2 regions of the Pantoea sp. SGAir0175 genome follow, and region 1 is predicted to be linked to the other one. Evidence: predicted binding sites of a transcription regulator. Region 1 holds the regulator's gene; the other holds the start of a gene.
The links. Region 1 encodes PurR, which represses purine synthesis genes. Its sites were predicted from a motif close to CANGCAAACGTTTGCNTG; they were not measured.
Positions count from the first base shown of each region.

Region 2: purM (phosphoribosylformylglycinamidine cyclo-ligase) is a predicted target of PurR. The motif match lies at 8,104-8,121, and genes of this name have one in related genera.

Region 1 covers NZ_CP028081.1:2,327,129-2,337,206, reverse strand. Annotated here, with positions in the region: tRNA gene C1N56_RS10800 (tRNA-Val) at 1-1, opposite strand, end outside; tRNA gene C1N56_RS10795 (tRNA-Val) at 5-81, opposite strand; gene C1N56_RS10790 (MATE family efflux transporter) at 235-1,608, opposite strand; gene C1N56_RS10785 (riboflavin synthase subunit alpha) at 1,807-2,460, shown strand; gene cfa (cyclopropane fatty acyl phospholipid synthase) at 2,509-3,657, opposite strand; gene punC (purine nucleoside transporter PunC) at 3,968-5,170, opposite strand; gene punR (DNA-binding transcriptional activator PunR) at 5,280-6,191, shown strand; gene purR (HTH-type transcriptional repressor PurR) at 6,188-7,213, opposite strand; gene C1N56_RS10760 (cytochrome bd-I oxidase subunit CydH) at 7,487-7,576, shown strand; gene C1N56_RS10755 (C40 family peptidase) at 7,633-8,424, opposite strand; gene C1N56_RS10750 (Grx4 family monothiol glutaredoxin) at 8,791-9,123, shown strand; gene rnt (ribonuclease T) at 9,176-9,844, opposite strand; gene gloA (lactoylglutathione lyase) at 9,953-10,078, opposite strand, start outside.
Region 2 covers NZ_CP028081.1:1,175,994-1,186,071, forward strand. Annotated here, with positions in the region: gene ppk1 (polyphosphate kinase 1) at 1-1,630, opposite strand, end outside; gene C1N56_RS05250 (ABC transporter permease subunit) at 1,814-3,907, shown strand; gene pstA (phosphate ABC transporter permease PstA) at 3,904-5,502, shown strand; gene pstB (phosphate ABC transporter ATP-binding protein PstB) at 5,515-6,282, shown strand; gene purN (phosphoribosylglycinamide formyltransferase) at 6,367-7,005, opposite strand; gene purM (phosphoribosylformylglycinamidine cyclo-ligase) at 7,002-8,042, opposite strand; gene upp (uracil phosphoribosyltransferase) at 8,283-8,909, shown strand; gene uraA (uracil permease) at 9,128-10,078, shown strand, end outside.

The DNA of each region.
Region 1 (10,078 bases):
CACTTGGTGCGCTCTAATGGACTCGAACCATCGACCCCCACCATGTCAAGGTGGTGCTCTAACCAACTGAGCTAAGAGCGCAACACGCTGTCAGGGCGACAGCGGGGACGAATATTAACGGCAGGCCGTGATGCTGGCAAGCGGAAAAGTGATTTTTCCTGACGACTGACCAGCAACTGTGCTATGCGTCGTTTTTTTCGCCATTGCGGGCCAAATAAACGCCCGCTCAGCCACTTAGCGCGCGGCGCGCGCCAGAATCACCTGCGCCGGTAAACGCTGCAGACGGCGGATGCGCCAGATCATCATCACCGCCGCCGACGTCAGACCGACGATAAATCCGCACCAGAAACCGGCCGGCCCCAGCGGTGCCACCACCCAGTCGGTCAGCGCCAGCACGTAACCCACCGGCAGCCCCAGCACCCAGTAGGCGATCAGGGTAATAAAGAAGATCGAGCGCGTGTCCTTATAGCCGCGCAGGATACCGCTGCCGATCACCTGAATCGAATCCGAGAACTGGTAGATGGCCGCCAGCAGCATCAGCTGCGCCGCCAGGGTAATCACTTCCGGATTCGCGGTATAGAGCGCGGCAATATCGTGGCGGAAGGTCACGGTAAACAGCGCGGTGATCGCCGCCATGGTGATACCCACGCCCTGACCGGTCCACGCGGCGATGCGGGCCTGTTCGGCCGAGCCCTGGCCCAGACGGTAGCCGACGCGAATGGTGGTGGCGACGCCGAGCGACAGCGGCAGCACAAACATCAGCGAGCTAAAGTTGAGCGCGATCTGATGACCAGCGACTTTCACAATGCCGAGCGGCGACACCAGCAGCGCCACCACGGCAAACAGCGTGACCTCGAAAAACAGCGCCAGCGCGACCGGTAATCCCAGCGTGAACAGGCGCGTCAGGATGGTGCGCGACGGTGGCGACCAGCGGTTATGCATGCGAATATCGCGCATGGCCGGCATGCGCTTCAGCCAGAAGCGCATCACCAGATACATCACCCAGTAAACCGACGCGGTGGCGACGCCACAGCCCACGCCGCCCAGCGCAGGCATACCGAAATGGCCGTAAATAAACACATAGTTCAGCGGAATGTTGGTCAGCAGGCCGAGGAAACCCAGCAGCATCGCCGGCTTGGTCTTCGACAGCCCTTCACACTGATTACGTGCCACCTGGAAAAACAGGTAGCCCGGTGCGCCCCACAACAGCGCGTGCAGATAACCTTCTGCTTTGGCCGCCAGCTGAGGATCAATGTCATGCATGGTGTGAATCAGGTAGCCGGCGTTCCACAGCACCACTATAATCAGCAGCGCCACGCCCGCCGCCAGCCAGTAACCCTGGCGCACCTGTTCTGCGATGCGTTCGCGTCGCCCGGATCCGTTGAGTTGCGCAACGGTTGGCGTCAATGCCAGCAGCAGACCATGACCAAACAAAATGGCGGGAAGCCAGATAGAGGTGCCGACAGCAACGGCGGCCATATCCGTGGCGCTCACCGCACCGGCCATTATGGTATCCACAAATCCCATCGCGGTCTGTGCCACCTGAGCAAGGATGACCGGGATCGCGAGGGCCAGCAATTGACGCGCTTCTGTTAAATACTTCTGCACGTATCACCTGCGTAATTTAAGAAGAGAGCGGGGCGGAATCCCCAAAGAATGCGCGACCTAGTGTAGCGGTAGCCCGCACTTCCGCCAAACATTGATCGCATTTGGCTGCGCCATTTGTGTAAAGTTTGCGCGCCGGCAAATTAAACCTTGCGGCGCAAGCTGTGATAAACTGCCACAAACTTCGCAGAGGCTGAAATTATGTTTACCGGAATTGTGCAGGGCACGGCAGAAATTGTCGCCATTGAAGAAAAAGAGTTGTTCCGCACCCACACCGTGCGCTTGTCTGCTGAGCTGCTGCCCGGCCTGGCGCTGGGCGCCTCGGTAGCGCACAACGGGTGCTGCCTGACGGTGACCGCCATTGACGGCGATCGCGTCAGCTTCGATCTCATCAAAGAGACGCTGCGCATCACCAACCTTGGTGAATTACAGGTTGGTGACATCGTGAATATTGAGCGCGCCGCGAAATTCAGCGATGAAATTGGCGGACACCTGATGTCCGGCCATATTATGACCACCGCCGAAATCTGTAAAATTATCCAGTCAGAGAATAACCGCGAAGTGTGGTTTAAATTACAGGACGCTGAGCAGATCAAATATATTCTGCATAAAGGATTCGTCGGCATCGATGGTATCAGCCTGACAGTCGGTGATGTCACCAAAAGTAAGTTCTGCGTGCATCTGATCCCGGAAACGCTGGAGCGCACCACGCTGGGCGCGAAGAAGCTGGGGCACCGGGTCAATATCGAAATCGATCCGCATACCCAGGCGATTGTCGACACCGTCGAACGTGTGCTGGCGCAGCGTGATGCCGCGGCTGCGCTGGTGGCACAAACGCTGCCGGACGCGGAGTAATCGCGAATAAAAAAGGCGCGGTAAGCGCCTTTTAGCATTGCACGGAAATCAACGCGCCACGCGCAAACCGCCTTCGGCGCCGCGGCTGAAAACTACCTGCCACAGCTGAATATCCCGCGCGCGAAACGCACCGGCGCAGGCGTTGAGGTAATAGCTGAACATCCGTTCGAAACGCTCGCCATACTTCTCCGCCAGCTGCGGCCATGCCGCCTGGAATCGCTCGTACCAGGCCATCAGCGTAGTGTCATAATCCGCGCCAAAGTTGTGCCAGTCTTCCATGATGAAGTGGGATTCGCTGGCATCGGCGATCTGCCGTACCGACGGTAAACAGCCGTTGGGGAAAATGTATTTATCGATCCACGGGTCGACGTTCATGTCGGTTCTGATCGCCCCAATGGTGTGCAGCAAAAACAGGCCTTCCGGTTTCAGGTTACGATCAACCACATCGAAGTAGGTGGCATAGTTTTTCGGCCCGACGTGTTCGAACATGCCCACCGATACGATGCGGTCAAACTGCTGGTTCAAATCACGGTAATCCTGCAGCAGAATGGTCACATCCAGACCGGCACAGCGCTGCTGCGCCATTTTCTGCTGCTCGGCAGAGATAGTCACGCCATGCACTTTCACCCCGTAATGACGCGCGGCGAATTCCGCCAGTCCGCCCCAGCCGCAGCCGATATCCAGCAGCGTCATGCCCGGCTCAAGCTGCAGCTTGCGGCAGATCATATCCAGCTTGTCCTGCTGTGCCTGCTCCAGCGTTTCCGCGCTTTTCCAGTAGCCGCAGGAGTACTGCATAAACGGATCGAGCATCAGTGAAAACAGATCGTTGCCAAGATCGTAGTGCTCTTTACCAACAATCCAGGCGCGTTTCTTTGACTGCAGATTGGTGAGGCGCGCCGCAGCAATGCGCAGCGTGTCTTTAAAATGGTGCGGTAACTGCTTATCCAGATGATGTTTCAGCACGCGGTGGAAGAACATATCCAGACGTTCACACTCCCACCAGCCGTCCATGTAGCTTTCACCGAGGCCCAGCGATCCTTCCTGCAGGACCCGTTTGAAAAAATCCGCATGTCTGACCTGAATATCCCAGGGGCGTGTGCCGTTGATGTGAATGTCCGCCCGCTCCAGTAATTCATGGGCGATACGAAACCATTGGTTTTCTTCAAGGCTCACTTCTTCTATACACGATGAACTCATAGCTTCTCCATCACCTTTCCGATTTGAACCTGAGAAAAAGAATAGTCAAATTCCTCAGGCCTGTGAGAGAACTCACGGAAAATCCGTGCGCCAGATAGCCGACGTACTACAGAGGTATGAATCTGAATAGAAATGTCTGCCACAACTCCGGAGGTGAATATCGTGCAGACGCCATCCCAGCGACAGTGTCGCTAAAAAATACGCTCATTATGTTATTGATTTGTTGCAGAAATGCTGACCCACTGAGTATATGCTCACGCAGGTCAGTATTCAATGGCTTATCGTTAGTTTGCTAACGATAATCGTTGCCTTAGCAATTATCTTCGCAGGGACGGGAAGCGTGAGCAATATCACTTTGTGCGCTGGCGCTGCGCTGCCACAGGAAACCGGCCCAGGCGAGAATCACCGTGGCCACCATGACCAGTGTGGTATGTAACAGCGCCTGCTGCAGACCGGCGGAAACAATCAGGCTGGCGAGGAAGCATAAGCCCAGCTGCAGCAGATTCTGCAGGCCGGCCGCTTTGCCGGTGGCCTGCGGGAACGGGGCGAGGGCGCTGGACACCACAATCGGGTAAATCGCGCCATTGGCCAGCGCCATGCCGCAGAACGGCAGCAGCAGAGCCACCAGCGGCGGCGTGGTGATCAGCGCCACCGCAAACAGGCCCAGAATGCTCAGGCTGTAAATCATCAGCAACCACGGCAGCAGCTGCGCACCCTGAAAACGGTTCAGCAGTGCGCGACAGCCAAATCCGCCCAGCAGGAAGGCGATGGTCTGCGGAATATAGCTCAGGCCAATGTCCGCCGGGCTCAGACCCGCGGCGGCGAGGATAAACGGCGAGCCGGTCAGCCAGGCGAAGAAACTGGCGGAGCAGGCCGCATAAATTAGTACGTTACCGCTGTAAATACGCGTCGCCAGCAGCGTCAGCCAGCCCGGCTGTGGCGCGCTGTCGTGGCGCGCACGCGGCGCGCTGGCCAGTTTCAGCGTGCCGAACAGCAGCACCAGCGTCACCAGCGTGAGCGCGAGGAAGATGGCGCGCCAGTGAAAATGGGCCATCAGCCAGGCGCCCAGCAGCGGCGCCAGCGCCGGTGACAGCGCCACCAGCGGCATAATCGTGGCAAACACTTTGTTGGCTTTGGCCTGCGGATAGCGGTCAACCACCAGCGCCTGCCAGCTCACCGCTGCGGCGCACACGCCTACCGCCTGCACAAAGCGCAGCACCAGCATCAGCCAGACGTTAGTCACCCACAGCATGGCAAGACAGCTCAGCGCAAACAGGCTCAGGCCCGCCAGTAAAATCGGCTTACGGCCGAAGCGGTCCGACAGCACACCCCACAGCACCTGCGCACAGGCAAAGCCGCCCAGAAACAAGCTCAGGCTGGCGCTGATGGTGCCCGGTGCGGAAGCAAAGTCGCGCTGCATGGCGCCGAAGGCGGGTAAATACATATCGGTGGCCAGGAAGCCGAGCATGCTCAGCACGGCAAGGTAAGGCAGAAATCCTTTGGATGACAGCATGGTTTTTCTCATTCGGCAGGTTGAACGGCGGGGAGTGTAAAAGGGTGCAGCGGGCTTTGTGAAACGCTAATATTTGCAGGGTGCTGTTAAAATTTTTGATGGGAAAACTATGTGGTCGGAATATGCACTTGAGGTGGTGGACGCGGTAGCGCGCACCGGCAGTTTTAGCGCGGCGGCGCAGGAGCTGCACCGCGTGCCCTCTGCCATCAGCTATACCGTGCGCCAGCTGGAAGGCTGGCTGGCGGTACCGCTGTTTGAGCGGCAGCATCGCGAAGTGGTGCTGACGGCAGCAGGCGAGCATTTTGTGCGTGAAGGGCGTTCTGTTATCAAAAAAATGCTGGCCACGCGCCGTCAGTGTCAGCAGCTGGCTAACGGCTGGCGCGGTCAGCTCAGTATCGCGGTAGATTGCATCGTCAAACCGCAGCGCACCCGCCAGCTGGTAAAGGATTTTTACCGCCATTTCCCCGATATGGAGCTGATCATCAGCTACGAAGTATTTAACGGCGTGTGGGACGCGCTGGCTGATGGGCGTGTCGATGTGGCGATTGGTGCCACCCAGGCCATTCCGGTCGGCGGCCGCTTCGCCTTTCAGGATATGGGCGCGCTCAACTGGCGCTGTGTGGTAAGTCCGCAGCATGCGCTGGCCCGCAGCCCGCAGCTGGACGACGAAACCCTGCGCGCCTGGCCGTCGCTGGTGCTGGAAGATACATCGCGCGCGCTGCCGCGCCGCATGACGTGGACGCTGGATAACCAGCGGCGTCTGGTGGTGCCGGAGTGGGAAACCGGGCTGGATTGCCTGCAGGCTGGGTTGTGCGTGGGCATGGTGCCGGGGCACCTGGCGCGCCCGCTGCTGGACAGCGGCGCGCTGGTGGAGCTGGCGTTGCCGCAGCCGTTTCCGGACAGCCCGTGTTGCGTCAGCTGGTCTGAGCAGCGCGCGTCACCGGCGCTGGCGTGGTTGCTGGAATATCTGGGCGATGCGGAGACGCTGAACCACGAGTGGCTCAGCGAGAAGGCGGCTTAACGGCGGTAATCGCGGAACGGGCCATCGGCCACGGAGCGGCGCTCAATCAGCGTGGGCTGAACTTCAATGGTCTGCGGCTCTTCACGTTTGCTGGTGATGCGGTCCAGCAGCATCTCCAGTGCCTTTTCCCCCAGCTGCGCTTTCGGCTGGTGCACGGTTGTCAGCGCCGGAGTGAAGTAGCGCGCGTTGCGCACATTGTCATAGCCAATTACCGAAATATCCTGCGGCACGCGCAGTCCCATCTCGTCGGCCGCGCAAATCGCGCCCATCGCCATGATATCGCCGCCGCAGAACACCGCCGTCGGGCGCTGTTTCTGGTTCAGAATCTGCTGCATCGCCTGATAACCTGACTCCGGTTCGAAGTCACCCTGCACAATCCACTCGGGACGGACGCTGATGCCCGCTTCCTGCATCGCCTGCAGAAAACCCGCATGACGTCCGCCACCGGTGTTGCGTTCCATCTGGCCGGGGATGGCACCGATATCGCGATGGCCGCGCTCAATCAGGTATCGTCCGGCGAGGTAACCGCCGTGGAACGCATTGTCCTGCACGGTATCGGTAAAGTCCCCGCGCGATTCGCCCCAGTCCATGACCACCATCGGGATATTGCGGTTCTCTTCGAGCATCTGCAGCAGATCGTCGGGATATTCGGAGCACATGACCAGCAGGCCATCGACGCGCTTTTGCGCCATCATCGAAAGATAAGCGCGCTGTTTTTGCAGATCGTTATGCGCGTTGCCGAGAATCAGCGTGTAACCACGCTCAAAGCAGTGATTCTCCACGGCTTCAATAATTTCGGCGAAGTAGGGCGCTTCGCTGGAGGTCGCCAGCAGGCCCAGCGTCTTGGTGTGATTCACCTTCAGGCTGCGGGCCACCGCGCTCGGTGAATAGTGCAGCGCTTTAATCGCTTCCCATACGGCGTTACGCGTCTCTTCCGCGACAAAACGCGTTTTGTTGATGACATGCGAAACCGTGGTGGTTGAGACCCCGGCGCGTTTCGCCACATCTTTAATGGTTGCCATGAAAATGGTACTCCTGGGATTATCGCAACTTACTGATAAGTATATTGTTAAACGTTTGCGTCTGCTAATGGTTTTGCGCCCTGAATATCAGGGCTAATCTGCTTAATCGGGCAGGGAAACATCCTTCAGCAGGCTGTCAATGCAGCATGCGCTAAATCTGTTGCGCAACGAAAGGCGGCGATTCTAGCAAGCCGGGGCGGATAACACGAGATTTTTGCCCATCACTGTGCGAAAATTATTTAACCATGCAATCTGTGTGACTAAGGAGTTGTGATGAGTACCGATTTAAAACTGGCATTGACCACCACCGCCGCTGCTCTGCTGATGATTATTGCCTTTAGCTTTACCGCCATTCTGCATTAATAAAAAAGCCGGTGCTGCTGAACAGCCACCGGCTTTTTTGTTGCGCAACGCTGAGGTTAGCGCACGGTTTTCGGCGTCATCATACGGCGTGCGCCAACGTAATGCTTCTGCCAGTAATCCTCGCCCAGCGCGCTAATCTGAATGTCCTTACCGGTGCGCGGAGACTGAATGAATTTACCATTGCCCAGATAAACCCCGACATGGTCGGCGGTGCCGCGGTTGTTGATGCGGAAGAACACCAGATCGCCTTTCTCCAGCATCTCGCGCTTGATCGGCGCGGCGTCGCGCAGGTGATACATCTCATTGGCGGTGCGGGGAAATTTAAACTTCACCAGATCTTTGTAGGCGTACCACACTAAACCACTGCAGTCGAAACCGGTGTGCGGTGAGGTGCCTCCCCACTGATACGGTTTACCCAGCTGGCCCATCAGTTTCGTCATCGCGGTTTCACGTGCTTTTTGATAGCGCAGGCGGTGGGCTTTGCTCATTTTAATGCCGCTCAGCTGCTGCACTTCATCATCAACGGCAACGTCACGCGATTTTTTCGCCAGCCGCTGATGACCATATTTTTTCGCACTGAGCTTAAGTGAGGATTTGCGCTGGGTGGTGTGCTGAAGTACCGTTTCGCTTTTCTGCTGTTTTTTCAGCCTGAACTTCTGTACCGACGTCAGGCGTGACTTTTTGCTGGTGGTTTTCACCGGGCGTCGTTTGCGACGCTCATCTTCACGCGCGTTCTTTTTCTCCGCTTTCTGCAAACTGGCATTAACCGGCGCATGCGGAGAAGCCGCCGCCACATTAAAGAACAGTTGGGCAAAAGCCAGTATGAAAAGCGTAATCAGTAAACGCATAGTCCGGTTACAGGTTAAGCCGTCGGCAGGAAGCCAGACCGCGGTAAAGTTAGAAAAATCTGATCGACGATCAGCACCGGGGCAATTCTAATCCACTTTTTTTGCAAAAGGTAAGGTCTTTTTCCATTAATCTGTCACGGTACTGAAAGTGGGGCAAAAATGAGCGATTTCAGCTGTTTAACCCAGCGGAATTATTGCTAATTATTAATTGATTAATGCTTATTAATGATATGAAAATGTTATTCGTGGCGCGCGAACTTAACAAACATGGCGATATGCGCCGGCTAAGGCAAAATCCCGTTTTCAGTCGCGGGGCGAAGTCGCTACAATAAACAAACACGAAGTGAAGGATTAAGGAAGGCAAAAATGAGTACTGTTGAAAAAATTCAGCGCCAGATCGCAGAAAACCCGATCCTGCTGTACATGAAAGGTTCGCCGAAACTGCCAAGCTGCGGTTTCTCTGCGCAGGCGGTACAGGCGCTGTCTGCCTGTGGTGAGCGCTTTGCGTACGTAGACATTCTGCAAAATCCGGATATCCGCGCTGAGTTACCGAAATACGCCAACTGGCCAACTTTCCCGCAGCTGTGGGTGGATGGCGAGCTGGTCGGCGGCTGTGACATCATCGTTGAGATGTTCCAGCGCGGCGAACTGCAACCGCTGATCAAAGAGACCGCTGAGAAGCACAAAGAAGCAGAATAAGCAAAAGGCCGACAGCAGTGTCGGCTTTTTTTTGGCTGCGGTCTGACGGGCCTCAGGCCGAGGCATCGTCTTCGGCCGGCTCTTCACTCACCGCCAGCGGCCAGCCGCCGAGGCGTTTCCAGCGATTCACCAGTTCGCAAAATAGCGTGGCGGTCTGTTCGGTATCGTACAGTGCCGAGTGCGCCTGAGTGCTGTCAAAATCTATCCCCGCCGCTTTACAGGCCTTCGCCAGTACCGTTTGTCCCAGCACCAGCCCGCTCAGCGCGGCGGTGTCAAAGGTGGCGAACGGGTGGAACGGGTTACGCTTCATGCCGGTGCGCTCTGCCGCCGCCATCAGAAAATTATGATCAAAGGTGGCATTGTGCGCCACGATAATCGCCCGGTTACAGCCACTGTCTTTGGTACCTTTGCGCACCATTTTGAAAATGGCGTGCAGCGCCTCATATTCACTCACCGCGCCGCGCAGCGGATTGCTGGGGTCGATGCCGGTAAACGCCAGCGCTTCGGGATTGAGAATCGCCCCTTCGAACGGCTCCACGTGGAAATGCAGGGTTTCATCACGGTGCAGCCAGCCATCCTCATCCATTTTTAACGTGGTGGCGGCGATTTCCAGCAGCGCATCGGTTTGCGCATTAAAACCGGCGGTTTCAACGTCAATCACCACAGGATAAAAACCACGGAAGCGTTGATGGAGAGCGTTTAAGGCGTTTGATTCAGACATCAGGATCTCATTGCAGGAAATGGGGCAGCGCGCATTATGGCAAAAATCGGCGCAGGGTGCAGCAGGAGAGGGAAGTCAGCCCGCAAATTAGCAGGCTGACTAACGGCATTAGTTGCCGAGGCCGTGACCGGCGTGTTGGTTTTCGATCAGCTCGATTTTGTAGCCGTCCGGATCTTCCACGAAAGCGATGATGGTGCTGCCGCCTTTGACCGGGCCGGCTTCACGCGTGACGTT
Region 2 (10,078 bases), 1.2 Mb from region 1:
CCAGACCATTGTCCACCAGGTTGTTGATTTTCAGCGTAATGCCGGAAGGATTGCCCTGCTGCGCGTTGGCAATCTCGTTATCAATCAGCTGATACAGCATGGCGCGCGAGTTTTGCGGCGACACCATCAGGTGTTCGAACGTTACCGGGCGATACGGGTTTTCGATAAAGTTAAATACGCGCCGGACTTCATTGGTGATGCGCGCATCGGCGGTCAGCAGCGAATAGTCAGTGTAAATACGCGCGGTTTTTTCGTTGAAGTTGCCGGTACCGATGTGGGCGTAACGCACCACTTCCTCACCCTCGCGGCGGGAGATCAGGAACAGCTTGGCGTGAATCTTCAGGCCGGGCGCTGAGAAAATCACATGCACGCCCGCTTCGGTCAGCCGCTTCGCCCAGCGAATGTTGGCTTCTTCATCAAAGCGCGCCTGCAACTCGACCACCACCGTGACCTTTTTACCGTTGTAGGCGGCGTGGATCATCGCATCCATAATGCGCGAATTCTTGGCCACGCGGTAAATGTTGATCTTGATGGCCAGCACGTTCGGGTCAAACGACGCCTGACGCAGCAGCTCCAGCACGTGCTCAAAGGTGTGGTACGGATAGTAAAGCAGCACATCGCGGTTGCGGATGGCATCAAAGCCGTTGCGGAAGCCATCAAAACCGATATGACGAATCTGCGGCAGCGGACGATTTTCCAGATTGGCTTTGCCCACGTTCGGGAAGCCGATGAAATCTTTGAAGTTATGATAACGGCCGCCCGGCACAATCGAGTCGTAGCTGGAGATCGACAGCTTATGGCGCAGCATTTCCACCATCGCATCGGGCATATCGCGCTGATAGACAAAGCGCACCGGCTCGGCGGTCAGGCGCTGTTTCAGGCTGGAGGACATCAGCTCCAGCAGGCTGGATTCCATCTCCGTGACCAGGTCGTACTCGGCGTCGCGCGTCATTTTCATTGAGTAGGCGTTCAGCGCGTCGTAATCGAAGAAGCCTTTAAAAATCTCATCAAGGCAGTAGCGCAGAATGTTATCCAGCAGAATCATGGGTTTGCGACGGCGCGGCGATTCTGCCGGCAGATTCACAAAGCGCGGCACTTTATCGGACGGGATCTCCAGCAGGGCGTAACGGATTTCTTCGCCGCGGATAATCTCCACCGCCAGATAGGTGTAGTCGTCTTTCAGGAACTCAATCAGGTCGGTGTCGTGGTTGATCAGAATGGGCGTGACGTGCTGGCGCAGCTGATGCTTGAAGTAGTAGCGCAGCCACTCCTGCTGATTGGGTGACAGCTGGCGCTCGTTGATCAGGAAAATCTGGTTGCGCGCCATCTCCAGCAGCAGGTCGTTATACAGCGCATCGAACTCCTGATCCGATTTCTGTACCCGCAGCTGAATCTTTTTCAGCAAATGGCGCAGGGTGGTGGGCGTCCCCTGTTCTTCGCCAATCAGAATGCGGCGCTTGAGATCGGCAAAGCGCACTTTATAAAACTCTTCCAGGTTATTGGAATAGATGCCGAGAAAACGCATGCGCTCAATGAGCGGATTGCTTTTATCAGCGGCTTCCTGCAGCACGCGTTCGTTAAAGGTTAACCAGCTTAGTTCTTTTTCTATATACAGCTTTTCCTGACCCATTCTGACTCCGTGATGCTGTTGCTGGACGGAATGTCCGGCGGAATAAACGCAAAATTGCGGTTCCGCTCAGTGTCCTCCACCATTATGGCGAGAGTATGGCAGCCTTGTCCAACCTCAACAGTTGTCTTATCAATCAGCTACGGGCAACATAGCGGCATAACTTCAAGGGTAACTCTGGCCTGCATGAGCATAAATCGTATTCCTGTCCACTTTAGTGACCGTCGTCGACGCGCCATCGATCAGTTCGTGCGCCGCATCGTCACGGCCTGCGGTGTGGGAATTTTACTGCTGATGCTGCTGCTGTTCTTCTGGCTGATCTGGGTGGTAATGCCGCTGTTCAGCGCGCCGGGCATGCAGCCGACGCTCAGTCAGCAGCTGTGGGACAAAGCCCCGGCGCTGGCGCTGGGCAGCGAAGGCCAGCTCGGCTGGCGCATCAGCCGCAACGAGGCGCGCTTTATTCCGCTCGACGGCCAGCCAGCGGGCGACGCGCTGGCGCTGAAAGGCCAGCCGCAGGCGGCAGTGACCAGCAGCGACGGCAGCAGCGTATTGCTCAATATGCAGGGCGATCTGTTGCTGATGCAACCGCTCATCCACGGCCAGCACGGTGAATGGTATTTCCCGCTGGGCGATCGGCCGCTGCATCTGCCGCAGGGCGCGGTCAGCCAGATGGCGCTGGCAGTGCCGGGTGATCACCAGTGGCGCATCGCCGCGCAAACGCCGGCCGGTATCAGCCTGCTGACCTTTGCCGGCCAGAAAACCGTCGATCAGATTGTGCTGCCCGGTGAACCGGCCGACCATCTGCTGCTGTCGCCGGACGGAACGCTGCTGTACGCCAGCGCCGGACGGCTGTTGCGTGTATGGCAGATCACGCCGCAGGGCGCGCAGCTGAGGGAAACCCAGACGCTGACTCAGCAACCGCGCAGCCTGCAACTGCTGGCGGGCGGGCGCAGCTTACTGATTCAGGATGCGCGCGGCATCCAGCAATGGTTTGCCATCACCGGCGACCACGGGCCACGGCTGCAGCAGATTCACACCTTCACGCACAGCGCGGGTGCGCTCGGCATCGTGCCTGAGGCGCAACGGCGCGTTTTTGCCAGCTTTGACGCGCAGGGCGTGGTGCGCCTGTTCGCCAGCAAGCAGGCGGGCCCGATCGTCACGCGTCAGCTGGCCGCGGGCATCAGCGCGCTGGCGCTGTCTCCGCGCGGCGATAGCCTGATCGTCGAACGTGCCGGACAGTGGCAGCAGTTCGCGCTGGATAATCCGTGGCCCGATTTCAGCTGGCGCAATCTGTGGCAGAAAATCTGGTATGAAAACTATCCGCAGCCGGACTGGGTATGGCAGTCCACCGCCGCTGGCGACAGCTATCAGGCCAAATTCAGCCTGATGCCGCTGGTGATCGGCACGCTGAAAGCGGCGTCGCTGGCGCTGCTGTTTGCCACGCCGCTGGCGCTGGCGGCGGCAATGTATACCGCATGGTTTATGTCGCCGGGCCTGCGCCGCTGGGTCAAGCCGGGCATTGAAATGATGGGCGCGCTGCCGAGCGTGGTGATTGGCCTGATCGCTGGCGTGTGGCTGGCGCCGCACATCAGCCGTGCACTGCCCGGCGTGATGCTGCTGCCGCTGGTACTGGCCGCCACGTTGCTGGTGTGCGGCGTGCTCAGTCCGCGTTTGCCGGCGCGCTGGCGGCGGCCCGGTTTTGAAGTGCTGCTGCTGATGCCGCTGCTGTTACTGGTGACGTTACTGACGCTGTGGCTGCCGACACTGTGGTGGCCGCAGATGGGCGAACAGCTGGCGCACTATGAGCAGCGTAATCTGCTGGTGGCGGCGCTGGCGATGGGCTTTGCGCTGGTGCCGCTGATCTTTACCCTGGCGGAAGATGCGCTGTTTAGCGTGCCGGTGGCACTGGGGCAGGGCTCGCTGGCGCTGGGCGCGACACCGTGGCAAACCCTGACGCGCGTGGTGCTGCCGGGCGCGTCGGCAGGTATTTTTGCTGCATTGATGATCGGCTTTGGCCGTGCGGTGGGCGAAACCATGATCGTACTGATGGCCACCGGCAACACGCCGGTGAGCGAAGGCGGACTGTTTGCCGGGCTGCGCGCGCTGTCGGCCAATATCGCTATTGAAATGCCGGAAGCCGCGGCGGGCAGCGCCCATTATCGCATCCTGTTTCTCAGTGCGTTGCTGCTGCTGATATTCACGCTGGCGATCAACACCGTGGCGGAACTGATTCGTCAGCGGCTGCGCCAGCGCTACAGTCAGCATGAGGGGCAGGCATGAGCGCGCTGCGTCAAAACGATCGCTGGCGCTGGCTGACTGCCGGTGCGGTCGCCGTCTGCCTGCTGGCATTTACCTTATTAATCGGCCTGCTGGGCTGGCAGGGCGTCAGGGCGTTCTGGCCGCAGCCGGTCGATCAGTATCAGTTCCAGCCGCCGCAGGGGGCACCGCTGATGGTGCTGGGTGAAACGCTGGATCGCCAGCAGCAGGGCGATCGCTGGCGCTACGTAGTGAAAACCGGCAACCGCGATTTTGCCGCGCCGGATTTCCGCGTCATCGTCAGTCAGGGCGAAGCGCAAACCCGACGCCCGGCAGAAGTGCTGGTGCTACAGCGACGCAGTGGCGGCAATGCCTACGGCTGGCTGGTGGAGCTGCGTGAAGACAACGAGGTGCTGACCGCGCGCGACCGCGATGCACTGCTGCAGCAGCGGCTGAAGCAGGTGCATGAGCAGCTGCGCCAGGCGAGCAACATCCGGCGTATTGAAATGGCGCGCCTTAACGCGCAGCTGGAGAGTCTGCAACAGCAGGCCGACGAGCAGCGGCGCGGTGGTCACTTCAGCCTGCAGGATCAGTCAGAACTGGATGCCAACAGCGCGGCGCTGCATAAACGCTTCGGCGCGCTGGCGCAGCAGCTGGCGCATCTGCAGCATGAAAGCCAGCGCGATACGCTGGTGCTGCGCGACGTGCAGGGCGACGATCATCTGATTCCGCTGGCGCAGGTGGTGGCCGCCTGGTATCCAAACAGCCTGAGCATCGGGCAGAAAATCGGGCATTTCCTCAGTCAGATCTGGCAGTTTGTCAGTGACTCGCCCACCTCGGGCGGCAGTGAAAATGGCGCGCTGCCGGCGATTTTCGGCACTGTTTTGATGGTGCTGCTGATGTCGGTGATTGTCATGCCGCTGGGCGTGGTGGCCGCCGTCTGGCTGCACGAATACGCCGGGCGCAACGCGCTCACCCGGCTGGTGCGCATTGCGGTGGTGAATCTGGCTGGCGTGCCGTCGATTGTGTATGGCGTGTTTGGCCTCGGCTTTTTTGTCTGGCTGATTGGCGGCACCCTCGATCAGCTGTTCTTCTCCCGCTCGCTGCCCAATCCTACCTTCGGCACGCCCGGCCTGCTGTGGGCGGCGCTGACGCTGGCGCTGCTGACGCTGCCGGTAGTGATCGTCGCCACCGAAGAGGGGCTGTCGCGTATTCCGGACAATCTGCGTCAGGGCTCGCTGGCGCTGGGCGCGACTCAGGCAGAAACCCTGTGGCGCGTGGTGCTGCCGCTGGCGGTACCGGCAATGCTCACCGGCCTGATTCTGGCGGTGGCGCGCGCCGCCGGCGAAACCGCACCGCTGATGTTGGTGGGCGTGGTCAAAATGGTGCCAGAGCTGCCGGTCGATGCGGTGTTTCCTTACCTGCATCTTGACCGTAAATTTATGCATCTCGGTTTTCAGATTTACGATCTGGCTTTCCAGAGCCCGAACATCGACGCCGACCGACCGCTGGTGTATGCCACGGCACTGCTGCTGGTGGCGATCATTCTGTCGCTCAATCTGCTGGCGATGGTGCTGCGCCATCGGCTGCGCGAGCGCTACCGGCTAATGACGCACTAAAAAGGTTTACACATGACGCCCGATTACGCTATTGCGCTCACCGTTAATCAGCTGTCGCTGTGGTACGGCGAACGCCAGGCGCTGAATAACATTGATTTGCAGATCCCGAAGCATCGCATCACGGCGCTGATTGGGCCCTCCGGCTGCGGTAAATCGACGCTGCTGCGCTGCTTCAATCGCATGAACGACGTGATTGATGGCTGCCGCATCGAAGGTGAGATTCTGCTCGATAGCCACGCGGTGATGCAGTCGAACCAGGATCTGCCGGCGCTGCGGCGGCGCATCGGCATGGTGTTCCAGCGCCCCAATCCGTTTCCCAAGTCGATCTATGAGAATGTGGTTTACGGTCTGCGTTTGCAGGGCGTGCGCGATCGTCGCGTGCTGAATGAGGCCTGCGAGCGCGCGCTGCGGGCGGCGGCGCTGTGGGGCGAAGTGAAAGATCAGCTGGGGCAGAATGCGCTGACGCTGTCGAGCGGTCAGCAGCAGCGTCTGGTGATTGCGCGCGCCATCGCCATCGAGCCGGAAGTGCTGCTGCTGGATGAACCCACCTCGGCGCTGGATCCGATCTCGACGCTGGTGATTGAAGAGTTGATGACCACGCTGAAGCAGCATTTCACGTTGGTGCTGGTGACGCACAACATGCAGCAGGCAGCGCGCGTATCCGATTACACCGCGTTTATGCATAACGGGCAGCTGGTGGAGTTTGATGAAACCGACCGGATTTTCACCGCACCGCAGGCGCGGCGCACCGAGGATTATATTACCGGCCGGTTTGGGTAGAGAGGGGCGTTGTTCACGTGGTCGCCGTGAATGGCGATCTCACGAGATGCCCCGTAGGGTGCGCATTCATGCGCACCTGGTCAACTAATCGTGCGCATAACCTTCCGGCGGCAACGGTTCGCCATCTAACCACGCTTTGCCCGCGCGCATCTGCAAGCGTCCTTCAACAAACCAGCTGATCACCAGCGGATAAATCGCGTGCTCCTGATGCTGCACGCGGGCGCTGATCTCAGCTTCGTCATCGTCAGCAAATACCGGCACGCGCGCCTGCAGAATGATCGGTCCACCGTCCAGCTCGTCAGTCACAAAATGCACCGACGTACCGTGTTCCGCGTCCCCGTTCGCCAGCGCCTGGCGATGCGTATGCAAACCGGGATATTTCGGCAGCAGCGACGGATGAATATTCAGCAGACGATCGTGATAGTGCGCGACAAACGCCGGGCTCAGAATGCGCATATAACCGGCCAGCACCACCAGATCCGGCGCATAAGCGTCGATCTGCTGCATCAGCTGGCGGTCAAATGCGTCGCGATCGGCGAAATCCTGCGCGGACAGCGCGTGAGCAGGCACGCTGGCCTGCTGCGCACGCGTCAGACCATAGGCCGAGGCTTTATTACTGAAAACGGCAGCCACGCTGCCGTTGATACGCCCGCTCTCGCAGGCGTCGAGGATGGACTGAAGATTGCTGCCGTTGCCGGAGATCAGTACAACCAGTTTCTTCATGGGTTAATAACCACACGCTCTTCGGCATCAGACGCGTTAATTACGCCAATTTTCCACGCCTGCTCGCCAGCCGCGGTCATAAGCTGTACCGCTTTGTCGGCATCGGCCGGGCTCAGCGCAATCACCATGCCCACGCCGCAGTTAAAGGTGCGGTACATCTCGTGACGGCTGACGTTACCGGCCTGCTGCAGCCAGCTGAATACCGCCGGCCACTGCCAGCTTTTCTCGTCAATCACCGCCTGGGTGTTATCCGGCAGTACGCGCGGAATGTTTTCCCAGAAGCCGCCGCCGGTCAGGTGAGCAATGGCATGCACGTCCACCTGCTCAATCAGGCTGAGGATATTTTTCACGTAGATGCGGGTCGGCGCCAGCAGGTGATCGGCCAGCGGTTTGCCTTCCAGCTGTTTGGTGGTGGGATCGGTCTGGCTGACTTCAAGAATTTTACGCACCAGCGAGTAGCCGTTAGAGTGCGGACCGCTGGAGCCCAGCGCGATCAGCACGTCGCCATCCTGCACTTTGCTGCCGTCGATGATCCCGGACTTTTCCACCACGCCGACGCAGAAACCGGCCACGTCGTAATCTTCGCCGTGATACATGCCCGGCATCTCAGCGGTTTCACCGCCGACCAGCGCACAGCCCGACTGCAGACAGCCTTCGGCGATACCGGTGATCACCGCGGAGGCGGTATCCACATCCAGCTTGCCGGTGGCGTAATAGTCGAGGAAGAACAGCGGCTCAGCGCCCTGTACCACCAGATCGTTCACGCACATCGCGACCAGATCGATGCCGATGCTGTCGTGGCGTTTGAGATCCATCGCCAGACGCAGCTTGGTGCCGACGCCATCAGTTCCGGAGACCAGCACCGGCTCGCGGTATTTCTGCGGCAGCGCACACAGCGCGCCAAAGCCACCCAGTCCACCCATCACTTCCGGGCGGCGGGTTTTCTTTACTACGCCTTTAATACGGTCAACCAGATCGTTACCAGCATCAATATCAACACCGGCGTCTTTGTAGCTGAGAGAGGTTTTGTCGGTCACTGCGGAATCCCCACGCGATTGCGGTTGGTGGCAAAAATTAAGCGCGGCAATTCTACCAGCGCAGGCAAACGTTTGCGAGTCCCATCTCAGGGCACCTTTGCAGCGTGCTGATTTTTCGCTAATCCTTATTCTCAGGCGATTTGTGCACGTTACCTGACCAATCACCGGTGGCGCGGCGGTAAAAAGGCGGTATAATCCGGCGATTTTTTTTTAGCTCAACTCAATTCCGGGAGAATAATCATGAAGATCGTGGAAGTCAGACACCCGCTGGTCAAACATAAACTGGGCCTGATGCGTGAGCATGATATCAGCACCAAGCGCTTCCGCGAGCTGGCCTCGGAAGTGGGCAGCTTACTGACCTATGAAGCCACCGCCGATCTCGAAACTGAGCGCGTGACCATTGAAGGCTGGAACGGTCCGGTCGACGTCGATCAAATCAAAGGCAAAAAAATTACCGTCGTCCCGATTCTGCGTGCTGGCCTTGGCATGATGGAAGGTGTGCTGGAACACGTACCGAGCGCGCGCATCAGCGTGGTGGGCGTTTACCGTGACGAAGAGACGCTGGAGCCGGTGCCTTACTTCCAGAAGCTGGTGTCAAACATCGAAGAGCGTATGGCGCTGGTGGTTGACCCGATGCTGGCGACCGGCGGCTCGATGATCGCCACCATCGATCTGCTGAAGAAAGCCGGCTGCAACAGCATTAAAGTGCTGGTGCTGGTGGCCGCGCCGGAAGGCATTGCCGCGCTGGAGAAAGCGCATCCGGACGTTGAGCTGTACACCGCGTCAATCGATCAGGGCCTGAACGAGAAGGGCTACATTATCCCGGGCCTCGGCGACGCCGGCGACAAGATTTTCGGAACCAAATAAATAAACCAGCCGGCCAGAGAGTCGGCTTTTTTTTGGCAAAAATACCGTTCAGTCAGACACCGTATCGACAGGATGCACATTTTGTAGCGGCGCGATTTATCGCGCTGATGCCGGGCAAGCTATGGTGCCCATCCGGACAAGGCGCAATCAATTGCGCCACTACGATAAGGTGCGGCGTTGACGAACGAGCATAAAAATAAACGTATAGGGGATAAATGATGACTCGCAGAGCCATAGGCGTTAGCGAACGCCCACCGCTTCTTCAAACCATTCCGCTCAGCCTGCAGCACCTGTTCGCCATGTTCGGCGCTACCGTGCTGGTGCCGATTCTGTTCCACATCAACCCGGCGACCGTGCTGCTGTTCAACGGCGTCGGCACGCTGCTGTATCTGTTTATCTGTAAAGGCAAAATCCCGGCCTATCTTGGCTCCAGCTTTGCCTTTATCTCGCCGGTGTTGCTGCTGCTGCCGCTCGGTTATGAAGTGGCGCTCGGCGGCTTTATCCTGTGCGGCGCGCTGTTCTGCATCGTGGCGCTGATTGTGAAGAAGGCCGGCACCGGCTGGCTCGATGTCATGTTCCCACCGGCGGCGATGGGGGCCATCGTGGCGGTTATTGGTCTCGAACTGGCTGGCGTGGCGGCGAATATGGCCGGGCTGCTGCCCGCTGACGGCACCGCAGCGGACAGTAAAACCATCATTATTTCGCTGGTGACGCTGGCGGTGACGGTGTTTGGCTCGGTGCTGTTCCGTGGCTTCTTCGCCATTATCCCGATCCTGATTGGCGTGCTGGTCGGCTACGCGCTGTCGTCGGCGATGGGCATCGTTGACTGGAGTACGGTGGAAAACGCGCCGTGGTTTGCGCTGCCAACCTTCTACACGCCGCGCTTTGAGTGGGCCGCGATGCTGACTATTCTGCCTGCGGCGCTGGTGGTGATTGCCGAGCACGTGGGCCATTTGGTGGTGACGGCTAACATCGTGAAAAAGGATCTGATTCGCGATCCGGGCCTGCACCGCTCGATGTTTGCCAACGGCCTGTCGACCATGATCTCCGGCTTCTTTGGTTCCACGCCGAATACCACCTACGGTGAAAACATTGGCGTCATGGCGATCACCCGCGTTTACAGCACCTGGGTGATCGGCGGCGCGGCGATCTTCGCCATTCTGCTCTCC